DNA from 2 places in the Planococcus sp. TJ-301 genome. Region 1 is predicted to be linked to the other one. Evidence: riboswitches for the same ligand, from Rfam matches in the RefSeq annotation. Region 1 holds a riboswitch; the other holds the start of a gene.
The links. Region 1 has a riboswitch for S-adenosylmethionine ahead of mtnK (S-methyl-5-thioribose kinase). Riboswitches for the same ligand answer to the same signal wherever they lie in the genome.
Positions count from the first base shown of each region.

Region 2: linked by a shared signal. The riboswitch ahead of AC4EHJ_RS11135 (bifunctional homocysteine S-methyltransferase/methylenetetrahydrofolate reductase) and the one ahead of mtnK (S-methyl-5-thioribose kinase) in region 1 are both predicted to bind S-adenosylmethionine.

Region 1 is NZ_JBZDOH010000001.1:2,124,314-2,134,473, reverse strand. Features, by position in the region: gene proB (glutamate 5-kinase) at 1-1,122, shown strand; gene AC4EHJ_RS10420 (glutamate-5-semialdehyde dehydrogenase) at 1,126-2,394, shown strand; gene AC4EHJ_RS10415 (DUF4395 domain-containing protein) at 2,427-2,840, opposite strand; gene AC4EHJ_RS10410 (1,2-dihydroxy-3-keto-5-methylthiopentene dioxygenase) at 3,247-3,780, opposite strand; gene AC4EHJ_RS10405 (methylthioribulose 1-phosphate dehydratase) at 3,796-4,413, opposite strand; gene AC4EHJ_RS10400 (2-hydroxy-3-keto-5-methylthiopentenyl-1-phosphate phosphatase) at 4,410-5,075, opposite strand; gene AC4EHJ_RS10395 (2,3-diketo-5-methylthiopentyl-1-phosphate enolase) at 5,081-6,295, opposite strand; SAM riboswitch class I at 6,375-6,484, opposite strand; SAM riboswitch class I at 6,886-7,040, shown strand; gene mtnK (S-methyl-5-thioribose kinase) at 7,118-8,302, shown strand; gene mtnA (S-methyl-5-thioribose-1-phosphate isomerase) at 8,302-9,363, shown strand; gene AC4EHJ_RS10380 (sugar ABC transporter substrate-binding protein) at 9,360-10,160, shown strand, end outside.
Region 2 is NZ_JBZDOH010000002.1:27,815-37,974, reverse strand. Features, by position in the region: gene metH (methionine synthase) at 1-97, opposite strand, end outside; gene AC4EHJ_RS11135 (bifunctional homocysteine S-methyltransferase/methylenetetrahydrofolate reductase) at 78-1,937, opposite strand; SAM riboswitch class I at 2,011-2,117, opposite strand; gene AC4EHJ_RS11130 (acyltransferase family protein) at 2,301-4,289, opposite strand; gene AC4EHJ_RS11125 (aldo/keto reductase) at 4,559-5,542, opposite strand; gene AC4EHJ_RS11120 (DUF6920 family protein) at 5,657-6,496, opposite strand; gene AC4EHJ_RS11115 (hypothetical protein) at 6,641-7,243, opposite strand; gene AC4EHJ_RS11110 (SRPBCC family protein) at 7,476-7,991, shown strand; gene AC4EHJ_RS11105 (YehS family protein) at 8,043-8,561, opposite strand; gene AC4EHJ_RS11100 (hypothetical protein) at 8,690-8,905, opposite strand; gene AC4EHJ_RS11095 (tRNA dihydrouridine synthase) at 9,037-10,026, opposite strand.

The sequences.
Region 1 (10,160 bases):
GTGAAAAAGAAGAGGATTGTCGTGAAAATAGGCAGCAGTTCATTGACCAATACTCATGGTGGGCTTTGCATTGAAAAGCTCCAGGAGCATGGCCATGCTTTGGCGCGGCTGAAAGCGCAGGGGCATGAAGTGATTTTGGTATCTTCTGGGGCAGTCGCTGCCGGTTTCACCGATTTGGGCTACTCGGCGCGGCCGGTCAGCATTGTCGGTAAACAAGCTGCCGCTGCAATCGGCCAAGGGCAGCTGCTCCACGCCTATTCAGAGGAATTCAAAAAGCACGGCATCGTCACGGCCCAACTATTGCTGACGCGCCAAAATCTCCTGGCAAAAGACCTTTATCATAACGCCGGTGCTACGCTGGCGGAGTTATTGAAGCGCAATATTCTGCCGATCATCAATGAAAACGACTCGGTGTCAGTTGAAGGACTGACGTTCGGTGACAACGACATGTTGTCGGCGTTGGTCAGCGGATTGGTGCAGGCACAGATGTTGATCATTCTAACAGACATCAATGGCATATACAGCGACAATCCGCGCAACAACCCCGATGCGGAACGCTATGGCTTCCTATCGGAAATACCGGACCAGCTCATTGAAGAAACATCAAGCGAAGGATCGATTGTCGGTACTGGTGGCATGAAATCGAAAGTGGAAGCAGCCCAGACTGCACTCGCGCTGGGCACACATATTTTCATTGGCGCAGGAAGCGGGCCGGACAAGCTGCTCGACATTGTTGACGGCACTGGCGATGGGACGTATATAGGCGATGAGCCGCAGGCAACAGTGAAAAATTCAAAACAATGGCTGGCGCTGCATTCGGTAGCGCATGGCAAGATCGAAGTGGATCACGGCGCGGCACTGGCAATCTCGCAGCAAGGCAGGAGTTTATTGCCAGTGGGCATTACGGAAATCTTCGGACGCTTTACAGCTGAAGAGGTCGTGGAAGTCGTCGATCCTGCGGGGGAAGTCATCGGCCGAGGGCAAGTGAACTTTTCTTCTGAGGAATTGCAGGAAATCAAAGGGCTGTGCAGCAAAGCGGCCCGGGTCATTACAAAGACCGGAAAACGGCAGGTGGTCATCCACCGAAGCCAGTGGTTCAGCCACGCAGGAAAGGGGATCTGATAGATGAGTGGAGTTTTTGAAACGGTTCAAAAGGATAGCCTGATTGAAAAAGGCCGAAAAGCGAAAGCTGCGGCAGCGATTATGGCGCAAATGACAACGGCGCAAAAAAATGAAGCGTTGGAGCGGATTTCGGCGCAATTGCTGGAAGAACAGAAATTCATCTTAGAGGAGAACGAAAAGGACGTAGAAGCGGGGCGGAAAGCGGGAATGAGCGAATCGCTCATCGACCGTTTGAAGCTGGATGAAGGCAGACTGGCGGAAATTGCTTCGGCACTGGTCCAAGTAGCAGAGCTTGAGGATCCGGTCGGCGAAGTGCTCGAGCAATGGGAGCGCCCGAATGGCCTGCAGATGGAAAAAATCCGTGTGCCGCTCGGCGTTGTCGGCATGATTTACGAAGCGCGCCCGAACGTCACGGTCGATGCTTCCAGCTTGTGCTTGAAAACAGGCAACGCGGTCGTGCTGCGCGGCAGTTCGACAGCCATCCATTCCAATAAAGCGCTTGTCAAAGTAATCCACCATGCGCTCCAAAAAAGCCCGCTGCCAGTCGATGCCGTTCAATTGATCGAAGACACCAGCAGAGAGACGGCGGCGCAGATGTTCAAGCTAAACGATTATTTGGACGTGCTGATTCCGAGAGGCGGAGCCAAGCTGATCCAGACCGTCGTCGCGAACGCCACCGTGCCGGTGCTTGAAACGGGCGCAGGCAATTGCCACGTCTATATTGATGAGACGGCGAATGTCGACATGGCGCTTGGGATTGCGCTCAATGCGAAAGTCCAGCGCCCGTCCGTGTGCAATTCCTGCGAAACGGTTCTGGTCCACCAAGCCTGGGCAGATAAGCATCTTGGGCAACTGATAGAAGCGTTCCAGCAGCAAGGCGTGGAAATCCACGGAGACGAAGCGGCCCGGCAATGGGACGGTGTATGCGCTGCGACCGAAAGTGATTGGGCGACGGAATACCTGGGGCTCGAAGTAGCACTGAAAGTTGTCGACACAACCGGGCAGGCAATCGACCACATCAACACTTATGGCACCAAGCATTCAGAGGCCATTATCTCGGAGACAAATGAAAGCATTTTGGAATTCTTCAATCGAGTGGACGCGGCTGCTGTCTACCACAATGCGTCGACCCGTTTTACGGACGGCTTTGAATTCGGATTCGGAGCAGAAATAGGCATCAGCACGCAAAAACTGCATGCACGCGGCCCAATGGGCTTGCCGGCGTTGACTTCGACAAAATACCTGATCCGCGGCAACGGCCAAATTAAATAAAACAAAAAAAACCGAAAGCATCCGCTTTCGGTTTAATACTGGATTTTTGTTTTATTGTGCTTCCACATCATATAGCGGTAGCGGATAGTGCAGCCGATGCAATAGCCCATCAGCGCCACTCCTGAAGCGATCAGCACCATGATGCTGAACACGTAGCCAGCCGTTGTTGCACCGAGCGCAAACAAGAGCAGGGACAACCCGAGACAGATTGTGGCAATCCATTGATTGAAAATCTGCTGGTCGCGATCTTCCTGGACATACTGGTTCGCAGGTTTTTTCAGAAATCGTTTATTGAACTGGATGACAGGATTCTTCTTGGTGATTAATGTATAAACGCCGACTAAGAATGGCAGCAATAAAATCGCTTTATGGAAAATAAGGGCAAGGATGACAGTGAGGACGATAAATGCTTGGTTGGATTGCACAAGCGGTTTTGGAATAGACATACAGAAGCCTCCTTTGATTATTGATTATTATACCAAGTTGTTTAGTAGGTTTAAAGAGTAATGCCTCAGTTTCGAAACTTTTTTGATTATTAAAATCAAATTATATAAGTTGAATTAAAGAAGTATCATATTAAAAATCGCTCCGGTCGCTTTGGGCATGGCTCTCGCTAGGAGACGAGAAGAACACTCGTCTCCTAGCTTCGCCTAGCCCCTTGACGCGCCTCCGCTAAGATATCTCTTGATATGGAGCAAAACACGGAGACGCCCGCGACAAGCGTAGCTGTTTTGCGGAATATCGATTATAAATATTCTCTTGTTCAACTTTTATGGGTTATGGATAGGACGGAATAAGTTAAGGAAAGAAGCACAATAAAAAAGAACCGGCGCAATTGCCGGTTCTTTTTTATTAAGATTGTACGCCTTCTTCTTGGTAAACAGGAACCCAGCCTTCAGTAGTGACGAAGATGCGTACTGCGACAACTTTGCGGTCGTCGGCCAATGTGAAGTAATGCGTGATGTTTTCAGGGACAGAGATTAAGTCGCCAGGCGTCAAATGGACTTCAAAAAAGCGCTCATCTTTGCCTTGGATGATAAAGACGCCGTGGCCGCTGACGATATAGCGGACTTCATCGTCTGTGTGGATGTGCTTGCGCTGGAAGTTTTTCAATAGCTCGTCCAGCTTCGGATTGGAATCGGAAAGAGAGATGATGTCCGATGCCTGGTAGCCGCGGCGCTCGGAGATGTCATCGATTTCGGTTTTGAATGCCGTTAAGATTTCTTCTTTTTCAGCGTCGCTGAGGTCGAACTTCTCACGCAAATGCTCCGGCAATTTTTCAATGTCCCAATGTTCGTAGACGACTTCCTGCTGCTCTAGAAATGCTGCTACTTCATTCTGCGCTTCGATTGTTTCGTTTGTGCCTTGGATTTTGATGATTGCCATGTTAATCTTCCTCTCTTAATGGGATTGTATTTGATATAAAGCGAGCTGGTATTGAAACAAGAACTCGCTTGCTTCCAATAGTTTCTTAGCTTCAAATGGATTTTTGCCCCACACCGTGATGCCGTGGTTGCGGATCAACACTGCACCGCTGTCAGCAGAAAGGTGTTTTTCAAACTCTTCCGTTAGGTCGGGGATGTGGGCATGGTTTGGAATGATGGGAATCGTCAGTACGGCGTCTTCTTCCCATAGCCCGAATGCTTTGATGAGCTCCAGACCTTGAAAGTCGATTTTGCCCCGGTCGCCGTAGATTTCAGAAATAACGTTATTGGCAACCGTATGGATGTGAAGGCTGCAGCCCGCACTGGTTTTGGCATAGACTGCGCAATGCAGCAACGTTTCAGCTGAAGGCTTCAGCGGCGTTTCTTCCACTGCTTTGCCTTCCGCATCCACCAGTAAAAAATCCTCCGATGTGCGTTTGCGTTTGTCTTTGCCGCTCGCGGTGACGAGAAATTCCAGCGGCGCGTCCTGAACTTTAATTGCCAGGTTTCCGCTCGTTCCCATGAACCAATCGCGCAATGCCAATTCGTCTTTGATGTCTGCGAGTTCCTGCCATCTTTCTTGGAATGCGGTCATGACTTCACCCCCAGTTTTTCATCGATGATCGACATGACGTCATAGAAGTTTTCAAATGGCTTGTACGGCAAGCCAATCTCTTCGCATTTCCCAATAAGATAGTCGCGCGCGATGACGAAATCCGCTTGCTTCGCGGCTTCTAAATCACTGATGGAATCGCCGATGACGATGCTTTGTGCGCCGTCCTCGAGCAATTGGCGAATGATCGAGGGCTTGCAGCAGCCGCAGCCTTGGCTCGGGCATTGTTCGTCGCAGCCATGCGGAAATTCAAGGCGGATCGACTCGCCCGAGAAATCCGCTTCGTTGCAATAAACGCCGGCAAAAGGGCCAAACGGTTTAATGAGCGGATGGACAAAAAAGTCAATGCCGCCGCTGACAACATAAAGAGGAATCTCGCGTTCGCGCGTATAAGCGACGAAATCGGCGAAACCTTCACGGATTTGCGCCTGTTCCAAGACAAACTTGATAACTTCATCTTTTTTTGCTGCAGGCAGCAGCGAGAACATTTGCGCAACGCCGTCGCGGATGGATATTTCCTGAGACAGGATTTGGTCTTTTATCGGATTCCATCCCGGCGGCTCAAAATGCTGGAGGATGGCGATGATGTTGTCTGAATTGGTGATGGTGCCGTCAAAATCACAGAAGATGACCGTTTTATTCATGGTTGTTACCCCCATATATCCAAAGCTGTTTTTAATTCATGATGTTGTTTTGAGGCTTCGGCAAGCGATTGTCCAGTAAGTACGGCGTCAATTGCCTGGCGGAATGCTTTGCCGCCGCCTGCCGCGCCGTCCGGATGGCCGTGGACGCCGCCGCCTGCGTTAATGATGCTGTCAGTGCCGAAATCTTCGAACAGCTGCGGCACAAGGCCGGGATGAATGCCAGCTGAAGGCACCGGGAAAGAGCGTTTCAACGCGCTTGCTTTCACCAGCTCTTCGCCAAGCGCCAAGGCTTGGCTCTTTTCAAGTGCAACACTTCCGTAAGGGGAGGGGAATAACGAGAAATCCGCTCCGGCGATGCGCGTCAATTTGCCGAGTGCCAGCGCTGTCGACAACCCATAAGTCGGAGAAGAAGTGAACGCGCCGCTGAATGCCGGATGAGCCATCAGCGGAAGCCGGATGTCAGTGTCTTCCGCCAATTCCTGCAGAACGTCGAGCCCATAGGCATGGACATTGAACAGCAACGCGTCAGCTCCAAGTTCCACCGCTTTTTTCGCCTTGTCTCTAAGAGTGGATGTGCGCCCCGAAAGGTTTACGGCATACAAAGTGCGGTGGCCGGTTTCTTCGAATACGCTCTGCAGCACTTCTTTACCGGCTGTAATGCGATGCTCAAATGGCGTTAACGGATTGTCAAAAAGAATTTCATCGTCTTTTACAAGATCGACGCCGCCAAGTGCCTGTTGCCGGAGCTGGGCTTTCAAAAACTCCAAGTCCCGGCCGATCACGCCTTTGAAAATACTCATCACAAGCGGGCGGTCTTGGACGCCGATCAAACCGCGGACGCCTTCGATGCCGAACTGCGGCCCGGGGAAATGCCCAAGCAGTTCATCGTCAAACTCCAAATCGAGCAGCTTCACTTCGCCGTCGAGCGACAGCTTTCCAAACACCGTCGTCAAGATGGCAGGCAAATCCGGCGAGAAATTCGCACTCGGATAAGAGATTTTTGCTTCCGCACGAATCAGTCCAGGGTTCAAGGGATGCGGTGCATCTTCAAACTCGGTGACCGAGACCACCTCGCCTTTATGCTGTTTTAATTGCTCCTGCTCAAGCAACGGCAAATCGGTCCACGAGCCGATCGTCAAGCCAAGCGCGATGCCTTCCGCCTTTTTCTCGAAAGAGCCGGGTTTTCCGTAAAGCTGGTAAGTAGCTGTCAATCTGCTCAAATTATCCACACTCCGTTTACATTGATTGAAAACATAAAAAAACCTCTTCAAACAAGAAGAGGTTAATGGGCTTAACAACTTCTTATTTCTCAGCCTGTCAAACGGGCTGCAAGAATTAGCACCGTGTCCATTGCTGGACCGGTTGCCGGGTGTCATAGGGCTTGTCCCTCCACCTGCTCTGAATAAGAATGCGTATTCAATTGGTTTCGATATACAAAGTAATTCTGATTATTCCACGATTAAAACTTTCTGTCAATAATTATCTGTAAATTGCGGTTGAAGAGTGCTGGATTCGGCTAGTGCCAGTTAAATTTCAAATAGTTCATGTTAACGCTTCGCCAGTGCATGTTAATTTTCATGCAAGTCATGTTAACTAATTTTATCGTTATGTTAAAGCCGATTTAGTGCTGGTTAACGAAAAATCATTTCTCTGAAACGACTGCAAACTTCGCTTCTGGTTTTACAGTATAAAGAAATGATTTTAAATTTAATAAAGGGAAATGAAAAGGAATATTGAAAAAAGTTATTGACACTCAATTCTGAACCATGATAGGATTCTTTTCAAACAGCATACACATACGCATCAAAAACTCTTATCAAGAGCAGGCAGAGGGAAATTGGCCCTATGACGCCCAGCAACCGACCGTAATACCTTCGTGAGAAGGGGCGCTTCAGCGCCGGGATGAAAATCCCGCAAGGCACGGTGCTAATTCCATCAGAAATGTACATTTCTGAAAGATAAGAGGCATGGAATCTATATTTCTGAGCCTCTTTCTTTTGGGAAAGAGGCTTTTTATTTTGCATTCGAAAGGTAGATGACATATGGCAACAGCAGCTAAACAATACGAAGAATTGACAGTAGAGTCCGCCATTGAGCTTGCGAGAACGCATTATCCATTCCCGGCTGGGGCAGCATTGCAATGCGACGAAATCGGCGATGGCAACTTGAATTACGTGTTCCGCGTGGCGGATCCGGAAAGCGGCAAGAGCGTTATTTTGAAACAGGCGTTGCCATATGCGAAAGTCGTAGGCGAAAGCTGGCCTCTGACGTTGCAGCGCGCACAGATCGAGGCAGATGCCCTTCGGAAACACGGTGAATTCGTGCCGAATCTGGTGCCGGCTGTTTATGCCACGGATGCGGTATTGGCTTTGACGGTCATGGAAGATTTGTCGCATTTGACGATTGCCCGCGAAGGCTTGATTGCCGGAAAGGCGTATCCGCAGCTTTCGACGGATATCGGCGAATACTTGGCGCGCACCTTGTTCCAGACATCGGATTTTGCGCTTCACCCATTTGAAAAGAAAAAGCTCGCTGCGGCTTTCTCGAATCCGGAGCTGTGCAAGATTACCGAAGACCTGATTTTTACAGACCCGTTTTTTGATAATGAAACCAATGATTTCGAGCCGGAGCTGAAAGAGGCTGTGGAAGCGCTATGGGCTAACAAAGCGCTTCAGTTGGAAGCGGCGAAATTGAAGTTTAGTTTTTTGACTGAAGCGGAAGCGCTGCTGCACGGCGATCTCCATACCGGCAGTATCTTCGCCAGCGACAGCGAAACGAAGGTCATCGATCCGGAATTCGCTTATTACGGGCCGATCGGCTTTGATGTCGGCTTGTTTCTCGCAAATTTGATTTTCCAATCGCTGACGCGCAGCGGAGACCAGCGCACAGTGATCCATTCGCATATTGAACGCACGTGGGAAACGTTTGAAGCAAGATTCACGGCCCTTTGGGAAAACAAAGGCATTGAAGCTTACCAAGGAACGGAAGGCTATCTCGAATTCATCATCGAGAAGATTTTCCGGGATGCACTGGGCTTTGCGGGTTGTGAACTGATCCGCCGGACAATCGGCCTGGCGCATGTTAAAGACCTCGACGGCATCGAGGACGCTGGCCGCCGTATTGAATTGAAAAAAAGGGCATTGCAGTTTGGCGAAAAGCTGATTTTGCAGCGTGCTGAAGTGAAAAGCATCTACGAAGTGACAGCGTTAATCGGGGAGGCGAAATAATGGCAATCCCGTTATCAATTTCCTGGAAAGACGGCAAGCTGACGATTTTGGACCAGCAGAAACTGCCTCATGTGATCGAGTACGTGGCGCTGGAAACCTTGGAAGACGTCTATGAAGCGATTTTGACGCTGAAAGTACGCGGCGCGCCGGCAATCGGTATAGCGGCTGCGTATGGATTGGCGCTAGCTGCAGTCCGCCACGACACGGATGAACTCCAAACTTTTTTCCATTTGGTTGAAAAAGACGCGGCGCATTTGGGCAGCTCGCGCCCGACAGCGGTCAATCTGGTATGGGCGCTGAAGCGGCTGACGGCAAAAGTGAAGGGTGCTGCAACAGTCGAGGATGGGAAAGTGCTGTTGCTTGAAGAAGCGGTGCGCATCCATGAAGAAGACGAAGCGGCAGGCCGGAAAATCGGCGAATACGGCCTGTCTTTATTGGAAGGCAAAACGCGCGTCATGACGATTTGCAACGCCGGGTCAATCGCTACTGCAAAATACGGCACAGCTTTGGCGCCGTTCCATCTGGGCAGCGAACTAGGACGGCAATTCGAAGTGTATGCTTGTGAAACGCGCCCGGTTTTTCAAGGGTCCCGGCTCACGGTGTGGGAGCTGCAGCAATCAGACGTTGATGTCACGCTAATCACCGATAGCATGGCCGCCCACACGATTGGTGCAAAAGATATTGAAGCGATCATTGTCGGAGCCGACCGCATTGCTGCGAACGGCGACACCGCGAACAAAATCGGCACCTTGAATTTAGCGCTGCTCGCTGATGCGTACGGCATTCCGTTTTATGTAGCGGCACCGGCATCGACATTCGACTTATCCATTTCTTCCGGCCGAGAAATTCCGATCGAGGAACGCAAAGCGGAAGAAATCACGCATATTGCCGGCATACAAATAGCGCCGGAAGGCACGAAAGTATTCAATCCCGCTTTCGATGTCACACCGGCACGCCTCATCAAAGCCATCATCACCGAACAAGGGGCCATCACCCCGGATTACAAAAAAAATATACCTGCCGTTCTCGGCGCTTACACAGGAAAAGGAGCAAATTCATGAAAAAACAATCGCTTTTATTCATCGCCTTATTATTGATCCTCAGTGCCTTTTTAGCAGCTTGCCAGCCAAAAGGGGAAGTCAGCGAAGAAGGCACGTCAGACGCAACAAAAGCGGAAGCATCGGACCACCCGTTATCCGGCAAAAAAGTAGCATTGATCATGCAAATCAACCTCGGGACGTTTTCTGCCCAATATATTGAAGGGGTAAAAGAGCAGGCCGGAAAATTCGGCGGCAGCGTGACAGTCTTCACTTCTGAAGGCGATTTGGCGAAAATGGCATCGAACCTGGATGCGGCGATCAACCAAGGCTTTGATGCCATATTGATCGATCACGGCACGAAAGAAGCATTGAACCAAGGCGTTGAAAAAGCAGTGGAACAAGGCATTCCGGTTGTGGCATTTGATGCAGGCGTAGATGTAGAAGGCGTTGTTTCTCTTGAGCAAGGCGACCAGAAAATGGCTGAAATGACATTGGAGCGTTTAGCTGAAGACAGCGGCGGCGAAGCGAACATCGTAAAAATCTGGGTAGCTGGCTTTGCACCGATGGAACGCCGCCAAGTCGCTTATGAAAAATTTTTAACGGATAACCCGGGCATCAAAGAAATTACGGCATTTGGCGGAGCGACGAAAAACACCGCTCTTGATACACAGGCACAGATGGAAGCGATTTTGAAACAATACCCGAACGAAGGCGACATAACAGCTGTTTGGGCAGCTTGGGACGAATTTGCGAAAGGTGCAGTGCGCGCGATTGAACAGGCGGGGCGCACAGACATTAAAGTGTACGGCATCGACATG
Region 2 (10,160 bases), on a different contig from region 1:
CCGCTGATAAATCGGCGTTCTGGATCATCGTTCCCATGGCGCCATCGATGATCAAGATCCGTTTTTCAAGCTGCTGTTCAATAAGTGTTTTGGACATGGCTGCTTTCGCCTTCTTTCTTCAAATCTAGTTGCCTGATGTAATTGATCAATTCCACGGACATTTCGTAGCGGAAAAATGGCGTGATCAAGTAAATGCCATTGAATAGGCCAGCCGCAGTATCGATCAATTCCTTCGCTATCGCAATGCCTTCAGCCGTCGCCCGTTCCTTGTCGTCGCCGCATGCGCGCATCCGCTCAAGCGCATTTTCCGATAACTTGATGCCTGGCACTTCGTTGTGCAGGAATTCCGAACTGCGGATGCTTGTCAGCGGCATGATGCCAAGGAAAATCGGCGTGCTCAAATGCTTTGTTTCTTCGTATATTTCAATGATTTTCTCTTTTGTGAACACCGGTTGGGAAATGAAATAATCTGCGCCGCTGTCGATTTTCTGTTCCAGCCGCTTGACCGCCCGGCTGACGACGCGGACATTGGGATTGAATGCCGCCGCCACTGAGAAGTTCGCTTTTTTGCGCAGCGGCTTGCCGGAAAATGAAATGCCTTCGTTGAGCTTTTTGATCAGCTGAATCAATTCCAGGCTGGAAACGTCATAAACACTTGTCGCTCCCGGGAAATCACCGACTTTCGTCGGATCTCCCGTGACTGCCAGGATATCATGCATGCCAAGTGCGTCAAGCCCCATCAAATGCGATTGCAGGCCGATCAAATTGCGGTCGCGGCACGTGATGTGCGCAAGCGGCCGGATGTTTTCCTGCTGCTTCAAAATCGAGCCCATCGCCATATTGGAAATACGCGGCGAAGCGAGTGAATTATCGGCCATCGTAACCGCATCGACTCCCGCCGCATTCAACGCTTTCGAACCTTCGATGAATTTCGTGATGTCCAAATGGCGCGGCGTGTCGAGTTCGACAATGATCGTGCGCTCCGTCTTCGCTTTTTCGTGCAGCGGCTTGACGTCGAGCGCTTCCGCTTCACGAATGACGATCGGCTTTCTCGCCACCACTTGCTTTTCTGTCACCGGCACTAAATTGCGCATTCGCTTTTTCACTTCTTCGATATGCTTCGGCGTCGTGCCGCAACAGCCTCCGATGAGGCGCACCCCTTCTTCTCTCAACAACAATGCAGCCCGGCCAAAATAATCGGCTTCCGATTCATAGACAATGCGGCCGTCTTCCACGTCGAGCAAGCTGGCGTTCGGATAGGCCGACAGGAAGGCTTTTGCCGGCAGCGACACTTCTTCGAATGCTTGGATCGTATGGTGCGGGCCGAGGCGGCAATTGACGCCGACGATTTCCGCTCCGAGCGCTTCAAGCTGGTGCAGTGCTTCGTTCAGCGACATGCCGTTTTGCAGGATGCCCGGCTCGTGCATCGACACTTGCGCAATCAGCGGGGTATCCGTCATCTTTTTCAAATGCGTGACCGTCGCAGCAAGCTCTTCAAAATCGTAATACGTCTCGAGCAGCAAGCCGTCCGGATCGCCTGACAATAAATGCTGCGCCTGCTGGTCGACCATCGCAATGATTTCCTGCATCGTGGCATCACTTTTCCGCATGCCTCGAATGCCGCCGATTGTACCGAAGACGTATTGTCCGCCAGGCGACGCGGCGCGCTTCGCAATATCGATCGCAGCGAGGTTGATGTCTTTCACTTGCTCTTCAAGGCCGTAGCGCGCGAGCTTATGGGCATTCGCACCGTACGTATTTGTCTGGATGATATCGGCTCCCGCTTTGATGTAATCCTGGTGGATCTTGCTGACGATTTCCGGCCGCTGCAGGTTCAGCTCCTCGTTGCAATACTCGATGCCATAAGAATACAGCAGCGTCCCCATCGCACCGTCCCCTGTCAACACGCGCGTTTTCAATGCATCCAATAACTTCATGCCGCTCACCCTCCTGTATATAGAAAAAAGCCCTCCATGAAAAAGAAGGCTTTACGGTCGTTAAACTCGTTCCTTTTCATCTCCCAGGCCATTGCATGCCTGCTGGATTTAGCACCTGACCACGAATGGCTGGTTGCTGAAGCGTCACAGGGCCAGTCCCTCAACTTCTCTCGATAAGAATTCACTATGCAGTTTTTGTATTCTTAAAATCTTACCTGCATACGGGACGCTGGTCAAGAAAATTCGTCTAAAAACAGAGAACTTTCTGTTTATTAGCGTTAAACAAGGACCCTCCACACAAATGGAAGAATAAAAAACGCACCGCCGGCAATTAGCTTGCTGGCGGTGCGTTTATCGTTTCAGTTACTTCTTGAGCACCGGCTCAAGATGCTCTTTTAGTGCCGGACCCATAGTTTTGGAGTAGAGTGTCGTCAAATGATGCTTATCTCGGTAGACGAGCACGTTGCCAACTACCGGCGAACACAGATCATCAATACAGAAATATTCCGACATGTCCACAAATGTCACGTTGCCCGGAATGCCTTCCGTGTTTTCCCACGGTGCTACAGCGGCCAGCGCTTCGCTGCGCGGCACGGAGCAGTCTTCTACAGTCGAGGCATCAAGGCAAAGCGTCGGGTCGACTTTCATCCGTGGATTGTCGCGCACCGCAAAAATATCAGTTACACCTTCAAATTGCTTCCATTTGTCGATATAAACCTGCGGCACGGTTGCTTTGGAACTTACGTTCGCCGTTGTGAAAATCAAATCAGGCGGATCTTCCATGAGCCGCTGATGGAGTTGATCATTCCATGTCATGCATGCTTCCGTTAATAACCCATCGAAATCGCCGTTCGTGAAGCGGCATGCATCCTTGTTGTAGACATCGATACGCATATTCAGTTCTTCCGCGATTTCTTCAAGCGCCGGGAACCAGTGCCCTGAATGTGAACCGCCGACCAATGCAAGCACATGCTCCGGATTTTCCGTCACACCGTACGAGCATTCCTTCAATTTAGCGTTCTTGCTGCCGGAGGAAGTACAGTCCTGGTCATTATAAAAGGCCGGCAGCACTTCTTTCGCAGTCAGAAAATCCGGCTTGAGCTCGGCTTCAATCGCCGGCTGGATGTTTTCCGAAACAGCACGGGCGCCTGGATTGTCTTCGGTTACGACAGGAACGGCGACGCTGCTGCTTGCCTGGACAAAGACGCTCCACGACACGCCAACCAGAATGGCCGGCATCATCAGTGTGACGAGTACTTTCGTCAAACGTTTTTTCGATTGCTTGACCGGCATCTGCCGCACAGGTGCTTCGACGAGCCAAATCGTAACGATCGACAGCACGAACGTCACTGCCAAAATGCTGAGCCCGCCAAACAGCGAAACCGTCTCGGTGTTGAAAAAGGCATAATAGAAAACAAGCAATGGCCAATGCCAGAGGTAAAAGCCGTAGGAAATGCTGCCGAAGTATTGAAACGGCTTCGAACCGAGCAATTTCTGCACACCGAAGAGATTGCCGTTTTCACTCGCTATGATGACCAAGATCACCCCACCTGTCGGCAGCAGCGCTGCAAAGCCCGGGAACACAGTCGACACCGGAAGCAGCATCCCCGTAAACGCGATAATCGCAAGGCCCAACCATCCCATGATGAGGTGCGCACGATCCGGAAACTTCAAATACGGCAGCAGCAGCGCAAGCATCCCGCCGAGGCTGAATTCCCAGGCGCGTGCAAATGTATCGAAATACGCCCACGGCTGATTGACAGCGGTGATGTAAACCGAGTAGCTGAGCGAAGCGAAGAAAATAGCCGCCAGCACCCCAAGCAACGTTTTGCGCACCGGTGTCTTCAAAATTTTCGTCGCGAGAAGGTACACGAGCGTGATGACGATTGGCCACGTCACGTAAAACTGGCCTTGAATCGACAACGCCCAGAAATGCTGGTACGGGCTCGCTTGGTTGTTCTGCCCCAAATAATCAACCGCGCTATTCGCGAGCTGCCAATTCTGGAAATAAAAAATTGAGGCAAACAATTCCGCGATTGTCTGCTTCCACGTGCTCATCGGCAAGAGAAAAATTGACGCCGCTGCGCTCACTGCTATTACTGTAAACGCCAGCGGAAACAACCGCTTTGCCAGCCCGAGCAAGTTTTCCGCGTAATTGATACGGCCCTCCCGCACCATCCGCGACAAAAGAGATGTTGTGATCAAATACCCTGAGACGATAAAAAAGACATCGACCCCACCGGACACCGACCCGATCCAAATGTGATAGATGGCCACCAAAAGAGCTGCCACCGCGCGTATTCCTTCCAATTCTGGCCGAAAGCGCTTTTCGGGCACTCGTAAATCTGCCATTTTTTTACCTCCCTATTCTTTGCTAGTTCAAAAAACTAATAGCGTAATATTTCAATAATTTTTACAAATAGTTTTAAGTTGTTATATTTTTAATAAATAAACCACTAATTCCCATTTAAGTTTAACGCGCCCATACAAAAGTTACAACAGCTTATCCTACATTTGAACCATTTGCTGCAAAAAAAAAGCTTCACCGATAGACGGCAAAGCTTTTTCTGATTCAAATGAAGGGAATTTCTTCGAGATAAGGCTCTCCAGAAATTTCACCCTTAATAAGGGCCTCTAATTGCCCCGGCTACTTCTTCTCTATAGAATTGCGACAGACGCTCCAGCTCTTCGGCTGAATACCCTTCGGCATCCAACGTCTGCAGATTGTCTTTTACTTGGCGCACATTTTTGAAACCCGGAATGACTGATGAAATCGCATCGTGTTCCAAAATCCACTTTAGCGAAGCTTGCGCCATACTGCCGCGCCCTTCCGCAATCCATTTCAATTCATTGCTCAGGTCGACGCCTTTGTTGAACTCCAGGCCGGCAAATGTTTCACCGACGTTGAATGCCTGGCCGTCGCGGTTGAAATTGCGGTGGTCCGCCGCTTCGAACTCGGCGTCTTTGGTGAATTTTCCGGTTAACAAGCCGCTTGCCAATGGCACACGTGCCAGAATGCCGACGCCCTGCTCCAACGCTTTCGGGAATAATTCCTCGAGCGGTTTTTGGCGGAACAGATTAAAAATGACTTGCAGGCTGCTGACATTGGGGTTTTCAAGACAAAGCAAGCCTTCTTCAACCGTTTCAACGCTGACGCCGTAATGGCGGATTTTTCCTTGTGCCTTCAGTTTATCCAGCCTTTCGAAGACCCGGCCATCCCGCAAAATCTCAATCGGCGGGCAATGGATTTGATACAAATCGATCGCTTCGCGCCCCAATCGCTGCAAGCTGGCTTCGCAATATGCCGTGACACTTTCTTCCGAATACGTCGCGGGATCATGGACATCACCTGCGCGGCAGAATTTCGTCGCGATCATGATGTCCGATTCTTTGCCTTTGGTGGCTTTTGCCAATAGCTCTTCACTGTGGCCCCCGCCATAAACGTCTGCGGTATCGAAAAAGTTCACCCCTTCATCCATGGCATAATCGAGGGCGCGCAGCGATTCGCTGTCGTCGTTGCTGCCCCAATCGCCGCCGATTGCCCACGTGCCAAAACTCAATTCACTGACGTTCATATCCGTCTTTCCAATGTCCCGATAATTCATCTTCTACACTCCCATTCCCTCAGTTTATCACGAACAAAAGCCCCAGCTTGCTAGCTGTGGCTTTCCATAACCTGTCTTTTCCCTTGTCATTTGACAGATAAACTAATTCCCTGCTCAATGCCGCCCTGCAGGCGCAGGCTCGTTGAAATGGACGCCACTGACTTCGAATTCGTACCAAGTAAATGGCCCTTCCGGCAGGTTCCAAACAATCTCCATCTTAGATGGCACCTTGATGCCGCCTGCTTCCATATAACTTAGGATATTCGCGGTGCAGAGCACCATCTCGGCCCCTTCGTTGCTGTCTTTATAGCGCCATGCCTTGACCGATTCTAATTTTCCTTGCGCGTTGAAATGGAAATCTGCATTGCCGGACACACCGTTCAGCTCCATCATTGCTGTCGCCGTCGTCTCATCGACTCTTTGCCAGCTGACGTAAGAGCTTAATGCCGCCGGCGGGCAGCAGGATAATTCCATTAAATAGCGCTGCAGCGACGATTGGTTCGTCTTAGGGCTGTTTTCAGTCTTCGACAGCGGCATGATGCCGTTGAATTTGATGCGCATCTGTGCGCGCCCGTTGCGGAAGACATCCTTTCCGCTGATATGGATGCCAGGTGCCATCTTCATATCCACTTTCCACGTGAATTCCGGGGGCTCGAAAGTTGAATACTGCTCCGCTTTGGCAGGAGTCCAATGCTTCTGTTCCGGCTTCAGCTTGATTTGCCCTGTCTGCTCCAAGTACATACTGCGCACTTCCGCTTTGCCGACCGAACCGCTCCATACCAGCCATTTCTGCACCGGCTCCGGCAACTCCTCAATCCGCTCCGCTGTCACCACAGCCAAATTCGCCCCTGCGTTTTTGGTCCGGCTCTCATTCCTGCCTTCTGAAGGCAAGCTTTTTTTATAGGCATACAGCGCCACAGCTATTATGCCAAACACCAAAACAATAAGCTGCATCAACCATCACGCCTTTCATCTTTTGTGTACCGCCTGTCGCAGCAACGAACAAAAAATCATGAAAATACCTTTTTTATACTATACGGCATGGGCAATGCTTTCTCCTGGCAATAAAATCCGTCACGCGCTTTATTTCAAAATCCTTCACAGGCTATTGTCTGGAAACAATTCCTTCAAAGTTTGGATTGGCCGCGCTTTCGGATGCGCTTCGAATGGCCGGAACTCGATGTTGCCGACGTGCACGCCCATATTGTATTCGCCGATGACTGAATCCAGCAGAATGAACACCACCGGAATCAACTCCTCATTGTTCTCTTCGGTCAGCCCTTTGATATAAAGGTTCAAGCTGACTTCCTCGCGCTCCAGGTCTTTGAGCGCGGTGTAATAGACGTCATCCCTTGTCAATTTCATATCGCCCCAATTGACGCTGAACTCTTCGTCAGAGGCTTGCCGGAAAGGGATGACGGTAAACCGCTCAAGCTCCGGCGCCGTTTCATGCAAGTCGAAGACTTCATCAAAGGCCTCCACCATCCCATCCGCGCTAATGATGAACTCGCGCTTGCCATCTTCCGGCTCTGCACTGAATTCGAACGCCAGATGCTTATTGACCTTTTTCAGCTTGCGGTGCAGCAAATCGAAAAGCTCTTCTCTTTCCTCTTCCGCCAGCTCAAAATAACTTTCCTCATTGTCCAAAAACCATTGCCAAAAGGCGTCCACCTTATTCTTTCGTGTCGGCAGCCATTTCATTTCATTTATCCCCTTCACTGTAAAAAATTCTTCCTTATTTATCATAATCATTTTGATGGAATTTAGAAATTGTTATTTTCTATGAATTCAAATAATTTCTTGCGAATAGACTTTTCATTCGAGCACAAATTCTTTATTATGGAGTTATTAAGAAAACTTCCCTTTGAAGATTGGACGCTGCCGCCCGGAAACGGAGACGAAGAAAGCACATAAATCAGAAGGAGGAATTTACATGTCAGCGAATAATGGATCGAATGGCGCCTCGACGCGGATCGAAGGCACTGAACTCGTTATGGAACGGTTTTTCAACGCCCCCGCGGAGCTTGTGTATACGATGTATACGGAACCGCAGCACGTGAAGAATTGGTGGGGTCCGAACGGCTGGACGACGGAAAACTATAAGATGGACGTGCGCCCTGGAGGCATCTGGCATTATTGCATGCGCTCGGAAAACGGTGAGGAGGCATGGGGCAAAGCAATTTATGACAAAGTCGAAAAACCCCATTTGCTTACGTATACAGACACATTTTCTGATGAAGAAGGCAATGACGCCGAAGGCCTTCCCGCTATGAAAATTATCGACGAATTCTTGGAAGAAGAAAACGGCACGCGCATTATTAGCCGCACCGTGTTCGACTCAGAAGAAGACCTGCGCAAAGTCACTGACATGGGAGCTGTCGAAGGAATGACCGAAACGTTCGACCGCCTCGAACATTATATGGAAGAAACACAAAACAATCTGCATTGAGCACAAAAAAACGCAAACCCGGAATTGGGTTTGCGTTTTTTCCTATTTTCTTCATTTACGGTATTTCAGGCCCAGGCCTTTCAAAAAATTGCGCGCATAGCGGTCGCCGCAAACGCTGTAGTTTTTATGCCCTTCTTTGCGCAGCATCGCACTCATCTCGCTCTTTGTGACCGTCACACCAGCCAGTGCCAGAATTTCAAGCATATCCTCGCTCGTCAGCTGCAGCGCGATTTTCACTTTCTTCAACAGCAAGTTTTTTGATGGTTCATTCGTCAAAGCGGGCTTGTCGGGCTGGCCCGGCTTCGGTTCTTGCTTGCCTCGTTTAAAAATGATCAATCCGTTCAGGAATGACTCGAATGTTGCGTCACTGACGCTCAAATAATCCTTGAATTCGTCCTCGCCCATAATGCCGCCAGCTTGGCCATCGTAATCTTCAGGGGTTTTCGTCAGCATTTTCATGACATCTTCTTTTGACACTTTTACGTCGCCAAGCTTAAAGATTTCCACCATGTCATGGTTTTTGATATCGAGCGCGTAGCGCAATCTTATGAGTAAATCGTTGTTATCCATCCCTATACCTCCTGGGCAAACTGCTGATTCATGCAGTTGTCTCGTCAAAGTCAATCATAGCATATCGCAAGCCTTTCAATAAAAACAGCACCGATTTCCGTTGCGGGAAATGGGTGCTTCGCTTTGCATTACGCGCCGCGCGGTTCTTTTGGCGGTTGGCACACGTCGCATTTGCGTTGGTCATTCTTATTAAACTTCGTAAATGTCTTTTCGAAATTATTGCCGCATGCACATTTGAAAAGCAGCTTTTGTGAAAACCCGTGATATTCCGTCGACAGCAATTTGCTATCTGAATTTTTCTCCACAAACGTTCTGATTTTATCGATCGTCCATCGTTTATTCATTTTTTACACCTCTATGGTTTATTGATAGGCGTTGGGCCATTCGTTCACTTATGAGCAAAAGCCGCAATCGTCCTAAGTTCTTCATTATAGCACGTACCGGCTTCTAATCAGCAGTTATTGCACAGCTGATTTCACAATACCGGCTTTGGCGCAGTAATTTCTTCCTCCCCAAAAGCATCAAGCAAAGCCCGCACTTGATCTGTCGTCTCGGTATACATCAATTGGTTTCTCAACTCGCCCGCTCCACGGACGCCACGCACGTAGATCTTAAAGAAACGGCGGAGCGGTTTGAACGAAATCGGCTCGATTTCCGTTGAATACTTATCGTGCAGGTCCAAATGCAGGCGCAAGAGATCGAATAATTCCTCGGTGCTGTGTTCTTTCGGCTCTGTCTCAAAAGCAAAGGGATTGTGGAAAATCCCACGCCCGATCATGACGCCATCGATGCCGTATTTTTCGGCAAGCTCGAGGCCTGCTTGGCGATCCGGAATATCCCCGTTGATCGTCAGCAATGTATCAGGTGCGATCTCATCACGGAGTTTCTTGATTTCCGGAATCAGCTCCCAATGCGCAGGCACAGCGCTCATTTCTTTTTTGGTGCGCAGATGAATCGATAGATTGGCGATGTCCTGCTCCAAGATATGGGTCAGCCAGCCTCTCCACTCTTCCACGTCGCTATAGCCGAGGCGCGTTTTGACACTGACAGGCAATCCGCCCGCTTTTGCAGCTTGTACGATCTCCGCTGCATTGTCCGGGTAGCGGATCAAGCCGCTGCCTTTTCCTTTTGCAGCCACGTTCGGCACTGGGCAGCCCATATTGATATCAATCCCTTTAAAGCCCTGTTCCGCCATCCCGATGCTCATGTCCCGGAAATGCTCGGGTTTATTGCCCCATATATGAGCCACCATCGGCTGTTCATCCGGCGTGAACGTCAGGCGTCCACGCACACTGAAAATGCCTTCCGGGTGGCAATAGCTTTCTGTGTTCGTAAACTCTGTAAAAAATACATCCGGCCGTGCTGCTTCAGCCACCACATGGCGAAACACAACATTCGTGACATCTTCCATCGGGGCCAATACAAAAAACGGCCGCGGCAAATCACGCCAAAAATTCTCTTTCATATTTAAATTCCAATCCTTTCGTTACAGGATGAGAGGTCAGCCCAACATCCAAGATCTATGCTGTAAATAAATTAAATCTGCAAAATCATTCTATCTTTTCTTAACCTTATATAGTTTACACGAGTCACGCATTT